DNA from 3 places in the Vescimonas fastidiosa genome. Region 1 is predicted to be linked to each of the others. Evidence: predicted binding sites of a transcription regulator. Region 1 holds the regulator's gene; each other region holds the start of a gene.

Region 1 (3,274 bases):
TCTCGGGCTACCTGGACGCCACGGCGGCCCAGATGCCCATGGTGGCCCTGGCCTCCCGGCTGAACCCGGCTCTGGGCATCGTGTACGGGATGCTGCTGCTATTCGGAATGTTCAGCAATGCGCTGGCGTCGTTGGTGGCCTTTATGGAGTACATGAACAGCAACATTCGTGTGCTGAATACACACCGAAAGAGCACCATGGCGGTGCTGATGGTGCTGGTGTGGGCGGCCAGTCTGGCAGGCTTCGGCAACCTGGTGGGAACGGTGTTCCCGGTGTTCGGCTACATCGGCATCGGCATTATCGTGTGTATCTGCATCCACTATGCACAGTGCTTGCGGCGGAAAAAGGTTGTAAAAGTAAAGAACATTACAGAGACTGATAGACCTCAATAAATTTCCTTGTAATCCGGGCGGTCAAGCCCCAGAGAGGATAGGGGAGGCCCCGGTATACGGGCACCTCCATGCTGCCGGGGGCCCAGGCGTAGTCTGCCGGGGTGTGTACCGCATCGTAGGGAAAATCCGTCCCGACCTCCGGGCGGAGCGGATAGCGGAAAAGCTGAGGGGGATTTTCCAGGAGCCAGGCGACGGGCACGGTGAAAACCGTGCTGACCTCCGGAGGATTCAGGGTCAGATTTTCCTCGCACCGGGGAGGAAGCAGACCCACCACCGGGTACATGAGGGCCTCGGAGCGCAGGTAGAGAAAGTCCGCCGGGCCAAAAAGCTGTATCCGGTGCGGCGGGATGCCCAGCTCCTCGCTGGTTTCCCGCAGGGCGCACTGGGCGGGCGTTTCTCCCGGCTCCATATGTCCGCCGGGGAAGCAGACCTCACTGCGGTGATGGTGCAGGGAGGAAGCGCGGACCTCGTAGAGCAGGTGAAGCCCATCCTCCTTCTCCAGCAGGGGAACAAGTACGGCGTAGGCACCGGAGGCATCCTGCAGGGTAGGGGTATGATGGCTGTAATAGGATTTGAGTGTGTGTATGTCCATAGGCGAGCCCTCCATTTTCTGAAAGTATAGCATATTTTGCACGGACTTAAAAGAAAGAAATCCCCTCACCCGTAACGGATGAGGGGATAATTCAGCTATTTAGCTATTTAGCTGTGGAGTTTCGCCGGTCAGCAGCCGCAGCCGCAGCCGTTCTGGTTGTTGTTGCAGCCGCAGCCGCAGCCGTTGCCGCAGAACAGGAACAGGATGATGACGCAGATGATGATCCAGCAGCTATTCCCCTGATTGCACATAATGTGACCTCCCTATGAAATTTACGGCCATGTCGCTGGCCTCAATCCATAGTATGCGCGGCGGGAGGAAAGGTGCGTCAGGGTCGGGAAATGCGATAGCTTAGGGTCAGGAGCGTGTCCACAAAGTGAACATCCTCGAAGAAAACATCGGGCTTATCCGTGCTCAGCTCCACATTGGTGAAGTTCCAAAAGCCCTTGATACCCAGGTCGATAAGGCGGCTGGCCATGGGCTGGGCCACATGCTGGGGAACGGTAAGCACCGCCACATCGGGCCGATAGTCGACAATATACTGCTCCAGCTCGTCCATGGAGCGGATGGTGACAGCATGGATGCTGGTGCCGATGAGGTCGGGGGAGACATCAAAGGCGGTGTCCACATGGAAGCCGACCTTTTCAAAGTCGAAGTTCTGCAGCAGAGCGTGGCCCAAATGGCCTACGCCGATGATGATAAGGCGGTGGCCCTTGTCGATGCCCAGGATATGCCCGATCTCGGAGCGAAGCTCGGCCACATTGTAGCCATAGCCCTGCTGACCGAACTCACCGAAGCAGCTCAAATCCTGGCGGATCTGGGAGGCGGTGATATCCATTTTGCTGCCCAGGGAGTTGGAGGAGATGCGCACAACGCCCTTGTTATACAGGTCGTCTAAATAGCGGTAGTAACGGGGGAGACGGTGGATGACAGCGTCGGAGACTTTTTGCTTTTTCATGTATAGGATCGGTCCTTTTCATTGGCGTTAATTTCAGGAAATAGTTTACCGCAGAAAACATGAGTTGTCAACTTTTTTAACAATGTTTTTAAAAAAAACTATAAGATTATTTAAAATAAGTATGTTGGGTGTGCATTAGGACCGGGAATGGCCAACCCCATTTTTAGTGCAGCCGTTGCTCAGTGCATGGGGCAGCCGTGGTGCCGGGGGCCGTCTTTTTCCCGGCGCAGAGCACGCTCACAGATCATTTCGCCGGCGATGGAGACGGCGATCTCCTCCGGGGTGACGGCCTTGATGGCTATGCCCACGGGGGTGTGAACACTGGCAATGGCGGTCTCCTGGACTCCGGCGGCCCGGAGGCGGGCATTGACGGAGGCGGTTTTAGCCCGGGAGCCGATGACGCCCACATAGGCGAAGTCTCGGCGGAGAATCTGCTCCTGGACGATAAAGTCATGGGTGTGGCCGCTGGTCATCACCACGATATAGTCCTCGGCGCTGCAGCTCAGGTAGCGGTCTATGTGGCTGAAATCGCCGCAGATCAGGCGCTCGGCGGCAGGGAAACGCTCTGGGGTGACCAGTTCGGGCCGGTCGTCGAACACCGTGACGCGGAAGCCCACGGAACGCAGCACCGGGGTCAGGGCCAGGGAACAGTGACCCGCACCAAAAAGTATGGCCCGCTCCCCTATGGAAAGAGGCATGGTGAAGGAGCTTTCCTTTTCCGGATCGTCCGTAAGAAAGCCAACCGTGCCATCCAAGGGCAGAGCCAGGTAACCGGGTCGGCGGTCTGCAATATGCTGCAGCAGGTCGGCGGCCAGGGCGGCCCAGGCGGCGTCCGTGCCGGGAATGAAGGTGAATAGGGCCGTGACATCCCCACCGCAGACCATGCCGATGTCCTCGGTATCGCTGCGATGGAGCGGGTATTCATGGAGGTCACTGCAGCGTTGGGCGATTAGATCCCGGGCGTGAAGAATGGACAGATTTTCCACATTCCCGCCGCCTATGGTGCCGCTCAGAGGACCCTGTGCCCCTACCAGCATCTGAGCGCCCTCCCCCCGAGGGGTGGAGCCGGACTCGCGGATGATGGTGACCAGGACGGTGTCGTGATGCTTTTCCATTTCATAGAGGAGCTTGGCAAAGATAGATTGCATGGTCGATTCTCCTTTGTATGTTTTCGGGAAATCTATTTTGCTTCATTTTACGCCGTTATTCTGAAAAATGCAATACGCAGCTCTGTGAGCTGCGGAGGAAATAGGAAAAAAGTATTATTCTGCTGCGATAGGGAACAAAGCATTGACAGAGGGATGGAAATGTGTTACAATTTTCAGGCAAAAC
Region 2 (3,274 bases), 720 kb from region 1:
TGACCGTGAATAAGCAGCCCGTGACCGCAGAGGAGTTTCTCTACTGGCTGGCCTACGACTGCGATTATCTGTCCTCCTACATGGGCGGCAATGTGGACTTCAGCACCGCCGTGGGCGGCAATATGACCTACGGCCAGTATGCCCTGGAGGATGCCCAGCGGACGGTGACCCTTTACGCCGTGGTGCGCAACTGGGCCCAGAAGGCGGGCATTGAGCTCTCCCAGGAGTCCCAGGCCCAGCTGGACGCCCAGCGCCAGCAGTATGTGACCTATTACGGCGGCGAAGAGGGCTATGCCAAGCAGCTGGAGCTCATGGGGCTCACGGACGAGGGCTTCCAGCAGATCAACCGGGTGTATTTCCTCTATGCCCAGCTTTACAGTGCCTACTGCACCGAGGGCGGCGTCCTCTACCCCGCCCAGGAGGAGATCGACAGCTTCGCCAAGTCCCATGAATACTACACCTTCCTGCCCCTGCACTGGTCCGTTACCGGCACCGAGGACACCGACGCAGCCACTCTGGCCCAGGCGGAGGCTGCCGTAGCACGCCTGCGCAGCGCCGAGGATAAGGAGGCCACCTATCTGGAGATCGCCCAGGAGATGGCCCTGCAGGCCACCGCCGCCGGAGAGACCGCCGCTGCCGCCGACCTGGGCAGTGTCAATGCCGCCGCCCTGGCCGCCTTGGCCGAGGGAGAGGTCAGCGATGTGGTGCAGACCCAAAGCGGTTACTATGTGTTCGTGCGCAAGAGTCTGAACACCGCCGCCGTGGTGGACAAAATGTTCAACGCCACCCTGGACGATATGCGCGAGAATGCCGGCGTGCGTTACAGCAGCCGCTACTTCGACAGGCTCGATGCCGGCAAGTTCTACACCAAGCTCCTGACCCTGCGCACCCAGCTCTCCGCTGCCAACACGGACACCGGCGCCTCCGCAGACACGAATACAACGCCCCAGTCCTGAAAAGGGCCCGTTTTTATTCGTCAAAACAACGAAAGATTTGCGCATTTCTTTGCCATAAATAACAATCTTTGTTTTGCGACCCATTTTTGTATCTTTTGACCATTGACTATTGTTAAAAAAATGACTATCATGGGGTTGCTTTGAAAAATGCGCTTTCACGCATCCATTTTTAACTATAAAAAATTAGGAGGAACACATTCATGAAAGACCTGTATGTTGTCAATTGCTGCAGAACAGCCATCGGCTCCTTTGGTGGCTCCCTGAAGAATACCCCCGCTGCCGATATGGGCGCTATCGTGGTCAAGGAGGCCCTCAAGCGCGCCAATGTCGCTCCCGAGAATGTAGATGAGCTGATGTTCGGCTGCATCCTCACCGCTGCCCAGGGCCAGAATGTTGCCCGTCAGGTTTCCATCAAGGCCGGCATTCCCTACTCCGTCCCCGCTTACACCGTGGGCATGGTCTGCGGCTCCGGCATGAAGTCCGTCATCGAGGGTGCCCGTTCCATCCTGGCCGGCGATTCCGACATCGTTGTCTGCGGCGGTACCGAGAACATGAGCGCCGCTCCCTATGCCTCCCTGGACGCCCGCTGGGGTGCCCGCATGGGCGATAAGAAGCTGGTGGACACCATGATCAAGGACGGCCTGTGGGACGCCTATAACAACTATCACATGGGCACCACCGCCGAGAATATCAACGACATCTGGGGCATCACCCGCCGCGAGCAGGACGAGTTCGCCGCCGCTTCCCAGCAGAAGGCCTGTGCCGCCCGGGATTCCGGCCGCTTCGACGACGAGATCGTGGCCGTGCCCGTCAAGGTGAAGAAGGAGATCGTGGAGTTCAAGCGCGACGAGTATGTGAAGGAAGGCGTCACCGCCGACAGCATCGCCAAGCTCAAGGGCGCCTTCCCCGTAGGCCCCGAGTCCCCCAATCCCCAGGTGGTACACACCTTTGAGGTCACCGGCGCCCAGGATGCCGCTGACAAGGGCACCCAGCGTGTCACCGCTGCCAACGCCTCCGGCATCAACGACGGCGCTGCCGCCATCGTGCTGGCCTCCGGCGAGGCCGTGGCCAAGTACGGTCTGAAGCCCATGGCCAAGCTCATCGGCTGGGGCCAGGGCGGCGTGGATCCCAAGATCATGGGCGTAGGCCCCGTGGTGGCTTCCCGCAACGCTATGAAGAAGGCCGGCGTCACCATCGACGATATCGACCTGGTGGAGGCCAATGAGGCATTCGCCGCCCAGTCCATCGCCGTGGCCCGTGAGCTGCACTTCGACATGAGCAAGGTCAATGTCAACGGCGGCGCCATTGCCCTGGGTCACCCCGTGGGTGCTTCCGGTGCTCGTATCATCGTGACCCTGCTCCACGAGATGCAGAAGCGGCCCGAGGCCAAGAAGGGCCTGGCTACCCTGTGCATCGGCGGCGGCATGGGCACCGCAGTGGTGTTTGAGAAGTGCTGATCGGCTGAGGCATAACCCATAAAGCAAATTTTGGGGGTCCCGGGCTTCCGGGGCCCCCGTTTTACCCTGCCGAAAAATCCTTTGGATTTTTCCGGCAAAAGGATTGCAGCCTGCGGGCGGCAAGCTCTGCGAGGCTTTTTGAAACGCTGGGGGAGGGGAGAAGTAGTCCTAATTTTGTCGAAGGGCAAAAATATTGCACAGAGGTGTTGACAATTCCGCAGGAATGTGGTATTCTAATTCTTGCCAAAATCCGCCGGTGTGGTGGAATGGTAGACACAGGAGACTTAAAATCTCCCGGTAGCAATACCGTACCGGTTCGAGTCCGGTCACCGGCACCATCCGGTAAACTATATATCGCGGAGTAGAGCAGTTGGTAGCTCGTCGGGCTCATAACCCGGAGGTCGGAGGTTCAAGTCCTCCCTCCGCAACCAAATCCATTACCGTTGTTGATACCATATCAGCAACGGTAATTTTTTATTTCCCCTGCATCCCCCTGTCCTTTTTGGGTAAACTGTGCTATACTGGAGGCATCTTTCCGATGGAGGTCCGGGAAATGCACATTCGGGAACATTTGAAAACCGTCACTCGCCACCGTCGCCTGGTGCGGCACTACTGCTTTCGTCTGGGCCTGTATTGGCAGGGCCTCACCCATGACCTGAGCAAGTACAGCCCCACGGAGTTCTGGCGCAGCGCCAAGTATTACCAGGGCTTTCGCAGCCCCAACGACCAGGAGCGCAGCGAAACCGGTGTCAGCCTGTCCTGGCTGCACCACAAAGGCCGCAACCGCCATCACTTCGAGTACTGGATCGACTACCGCATCGGCCCCGACGGCACCGTGACCATGGGCGGCTGCAAGATGCC
Region 3 (3,274 bases), 340 kb from region 1:
GTGGGCGTTCCCAAGGACTACGCCTCCGCTGTCCACTATCTTTCCCTGGCCGCCGAGCAGCGCCTAGCCCGGGCGCAGTACCTGCTGGGTCTGTGCTATGAGTTCGGAAACGGCGTAGAGGAGGACTGCAAAAAGGCCGTCCTGCTCTATGGCGAAGCCGCCAAGGGGGACAGCGCCGACGGCCTGTGCGCCCTGGGCGTCATGTACTATCTGGGCAAGGGCGTGGAGGAGGATAACGAAAAAGCCGCCGACTGCTTCCGCCGGGCCGGAGAAATGGGACTTGCCCGGGGCTGGCACCTGCTGGGCCGCTGCTATGACAACGGCTACGGCGTTGCGGAATCGGCGGAGATGGCCGCCCAGTGCTTCAGCCGTGCTGCCGACCAGGGCTATCCCGACGCCCTGTACCGCCTGGGCCTGTGCTATGCCTACGGACACGGTGTGTCCCGGGACGCTAATAAGGCCGCCGACTGCTTCCGCCGGGGGGCGGAGGCGGGCCATGCCCCCTCCATCTGCCAGCTGGGCCTGTGCTACGAGGCCGGCCGCGGCGTACCTGAGGACATCGGCAGGGCGGCGGAGCTTTACGAACAGTCTGCCCGCCTGGGCAGCCCCGAGGCCCAGTGCAATCTGGGCGTTCTGTACCGCTACGGCGGCGGTGTCTCCCGGGATATGGAGAAGGCCGCAGAGCTGTTTGCCCGGGCCGCCGATCAGGACTATCCCCGAGCCCAGTTTTTCCTGGGACTGCACTATGAGCATGGGCAGGGCGTGGAAAAGGACATGGCCCGGGCGGTGCAGCTCTACACCAGGGCGGCGGAGCAGAATTATCCCGAGGGCGTCCGGGCCCTGGGCGTATGCTATGAGGGAGGACTGGGTGTGGAGAAGGATCCCCAAAAGGCCGTTTCCCTCTACCGCCGAGCCATCGACCTGGGCGACGAGGCCGCCGCCTACTGCCTGGCCAACCTCTATTTTGCCGGCCGGGACATCCCCCAGGACTATCCCCAGGCCCTGGCACTGTACGAAAAAGCCGCGGCCAAGGGCCACCCCGGCGCCCAGTGCCAGGCGGGCTACTGCTATGAGCGGGGCCTGGGCTGCGAAAAGGATGCGGACAAGGCCTTTTTCTATTACGGCAAGGGGGCGGAAAATGGCGACGATACCGCCACCAATAATCTGGCCTTCTGCTACGAGCACGGCCTGGGCTGCGCGCCGGACCCGGCCCGCGCGGCTAAGCTCTATGAAAAAGCCGGGAATATGGGCGTTCCCTTGGCCTGGAAAAACCTGGCGCTGCTCTACGAAAAGGGCATCGGCGTGGAGAAGGATTTAGACCAGGCCCGGAAATATTTTACCCTGGCCAAGGAGCACAATGTCCCCGGTGCCGCCGAGGGACTGGAGCGTCTGTCCGCCAAGCCCGCCGCCCCCAAGTTTCCCGCCACCGCCCTGCGCGTCACCGGTGTCCTGCTGCTGGGCCTTGCGGCGTTTTTGGGCATCGGCATCTGGGGGGGCGTTCCCTCGGAGCGGCTTTTCAGCGGTGTATTTACCCTGCTTTTTGCGGCCAGCGCCGGCTTTATCCTGTATAAGGTCAATCAGCGTCAGCCGAGGCTGCCCAAGGGCGTGTGCATTCTGTACATAGTCCTGGGAGTGCTGCTGATCCTGGCGGGCATCCTGGTCCTCTTGACCCTGGGCGAGGAAGCGCCTCCGGAGGCGGCGGACTACTGGTTCATCGGCTGCACTCTTCTGGGCGGCGATGTTCTCTTAGGCCGCGTCCTGCGCCAAAAGAAGGGAATGCAAAAGAAGTGATGCAGAATCACTTTGCCCCTAAAGCCCCGGAGCTTACCTTGTCGCGCGAATTTCCGCACAATACAGCGAAAAGATTTTTGCCAAAAATTAGGCAATTCGCCAAAATGATATTATTTTCACAAAGACGCTGTTTTTTGCTGATTCCCGGTGCTATAATGTATAAAAGTGCTTTTGGCAAAGCACAGGAGACTTGGAGGAGAAAAGATATGGATTACAAAGAGATATACCGGCAAAAACTGACTACGGCGGACGAGGCGGTGAAGGTCATCAAGTCCGGCGACTGGGTGGACTACGGCTTCTGCGCCATCCATCCCCGGGTGCTGGACGAGGCTCTGGCCCGGCGGGCCCCGGAGCTGGAGGATGTGAAGGTCCGAGGCGGCATCAGCCTGTGGAAACCGGCCATTTTTGACATTGAGGACCCCGTTCACCACATTATTTTCAATTCCCACCACATGAGTGCGGTGGAGCGTCACCACATTGCCAGCGGCGCGGGCTTCCACGAGCCCATGCGTTATTCCGAGCTGCCCCGGTACTATACCGACCACATTACTCCCCCGGATGTGGCCATGTTCCAGGTGACGCCCATGGATAAGCACGGCTACTTCAACTTCGGCCTCTCCGCCTCCCATCTGCGGGCTGTTATTGAAAAGTCCAAGGTGGTCATCGTGGAGGTCAACAAGAATATGCCCCGGTGTCTGGGCGGCTTTGACAACTGCATCCATGTTTCCGAGGTGGACATGATCGTGGAGGGGCGCAACGACCCCATGGGTATCCAGCCCTCCAACCCCGCCACCGAGGTGGATAAGGCCGTGGCCAAGCTCATTGTGGAGCAGATCCCCAACGGCGCCTGCCTGCAGCTGGGCATCGGCGGTATGCCCAACACCGTGGGCGCCATGCTGTGCGAGTCTGACCTGAAGGATCTGGGCGTACATACGGAGATGTATGTGGATGCCTACGTGGACCTGGCCCTGGCGGGCAAGGTGACGGGTATGTGCAAGAATCTGGACCGGGGCCGCCAGGTGTACGCCTTCGCCGCCGGAACCCAAAAGCTCTACGACTATCTGGACGATAACCCTGCCTGCATGGCTGCGCCCATCAGCTATACCAACGATGTGCGCACCGTGGCGGCACTGGATAATTTCATTTCCATTAATAACGCCGTGGATGTGGACCTGTATGGCCAGGTGAACGGTGAGACGGCGGGCATCAAGCAGATCTCCGGCGCAGGCGGCCAGCAGGACTTCGTTTTGGGCGCGTATCTGTCCAAGGGCGGCAAGAGCTTCATCTGCCTGTCCTCTACCCATAAAAATAAGGACGGAAGCCTGGGCTCCCGCATCCGGCCCACCCTGCAGACCGGCTCCGTGGTCACGGATACAAGAGTGAATACCATGTATGTGGTTACGGAATACGGCTGCGTATGTCTCAAGGGCCTCAGCGTCTGGGAGCGGGCGGAAAAGCTCATCTCCATCGCCCATCCCGACTT

What was found. The regulator Rex, encoded in region 1, represses fermentation and respiration genes when NADH is low (regulators of the CRP and FNR family bind a similar motif). The targets are predictions, from matches to a motif close to ATTGTTAANNNNTTAACAAT.
Region 2: a site for Rex is predicted at 1,065-1,084, ahead of KI236_RS06765 (acetyl-CoA C-acetyltransferase). Genes of this name have one in related genera too.
Region 3: a site for Rex is predicted at 1,895-1,914, ahead of KI236_RS05140 (butyryl-CoA:acetate CoA-transferase). Genes of this name have one in related genera too.

What each region holds. Positions count from the first base shown of each region.
Region 1 is NZ_AP023415.1:699,717-702,990, reverse strand. It holds gene KI236_RS03385 (YkvI family membrane protein) at 1-392, shown strand, start outside; gene KI236_RS03380 (NUDIX hydrolase) at 367-984, opposite strand; gene KI236_RS12215 (hypothetical protein) at 1,113-1,235, opposite strand; gene KI236_RS03375 (redox-sensing transcriptional repressor Rex) at 1,313-1,942, opposite strand; gene KI236_RS03370 (XdhC family protein) at 2,122-3,090, opposite strand.
Region 2 is NZ_AP023415.1:1,418,750-1,422,023, forward strand. It holds gene KI236_RS06760 (peptidyl-prolyl cis-trans isomerase) at 1-956, shown strand, start outside; gene KI236_RS06765 (acetyl-CoA C-acetyltransferase) at 1,157-2,413, shown strand; tRNA gene KI236_RS06770 (tRNA-Leu) at 2,666-2,751, shown strand; tRNA gene KI236_RS06775 (tRNA-Met) at 2,769-2,844, shown strand; gene KI236_RS06780 (DUF5662 family protein) at 2,967-3,274, shown strand, end outside.
Region 3 is NZ_AP023415.1:1,039,907-1,043,180, reverse strand. It holds gene KI236_RS05145 (tetratricopeptide repeat protein) at 1-1,791, shown strand, start outside; gene KI236_RS05140 (butyryl-CoA:acetate CoA-transferase) at 1,998-3,274, shown strand, end outside.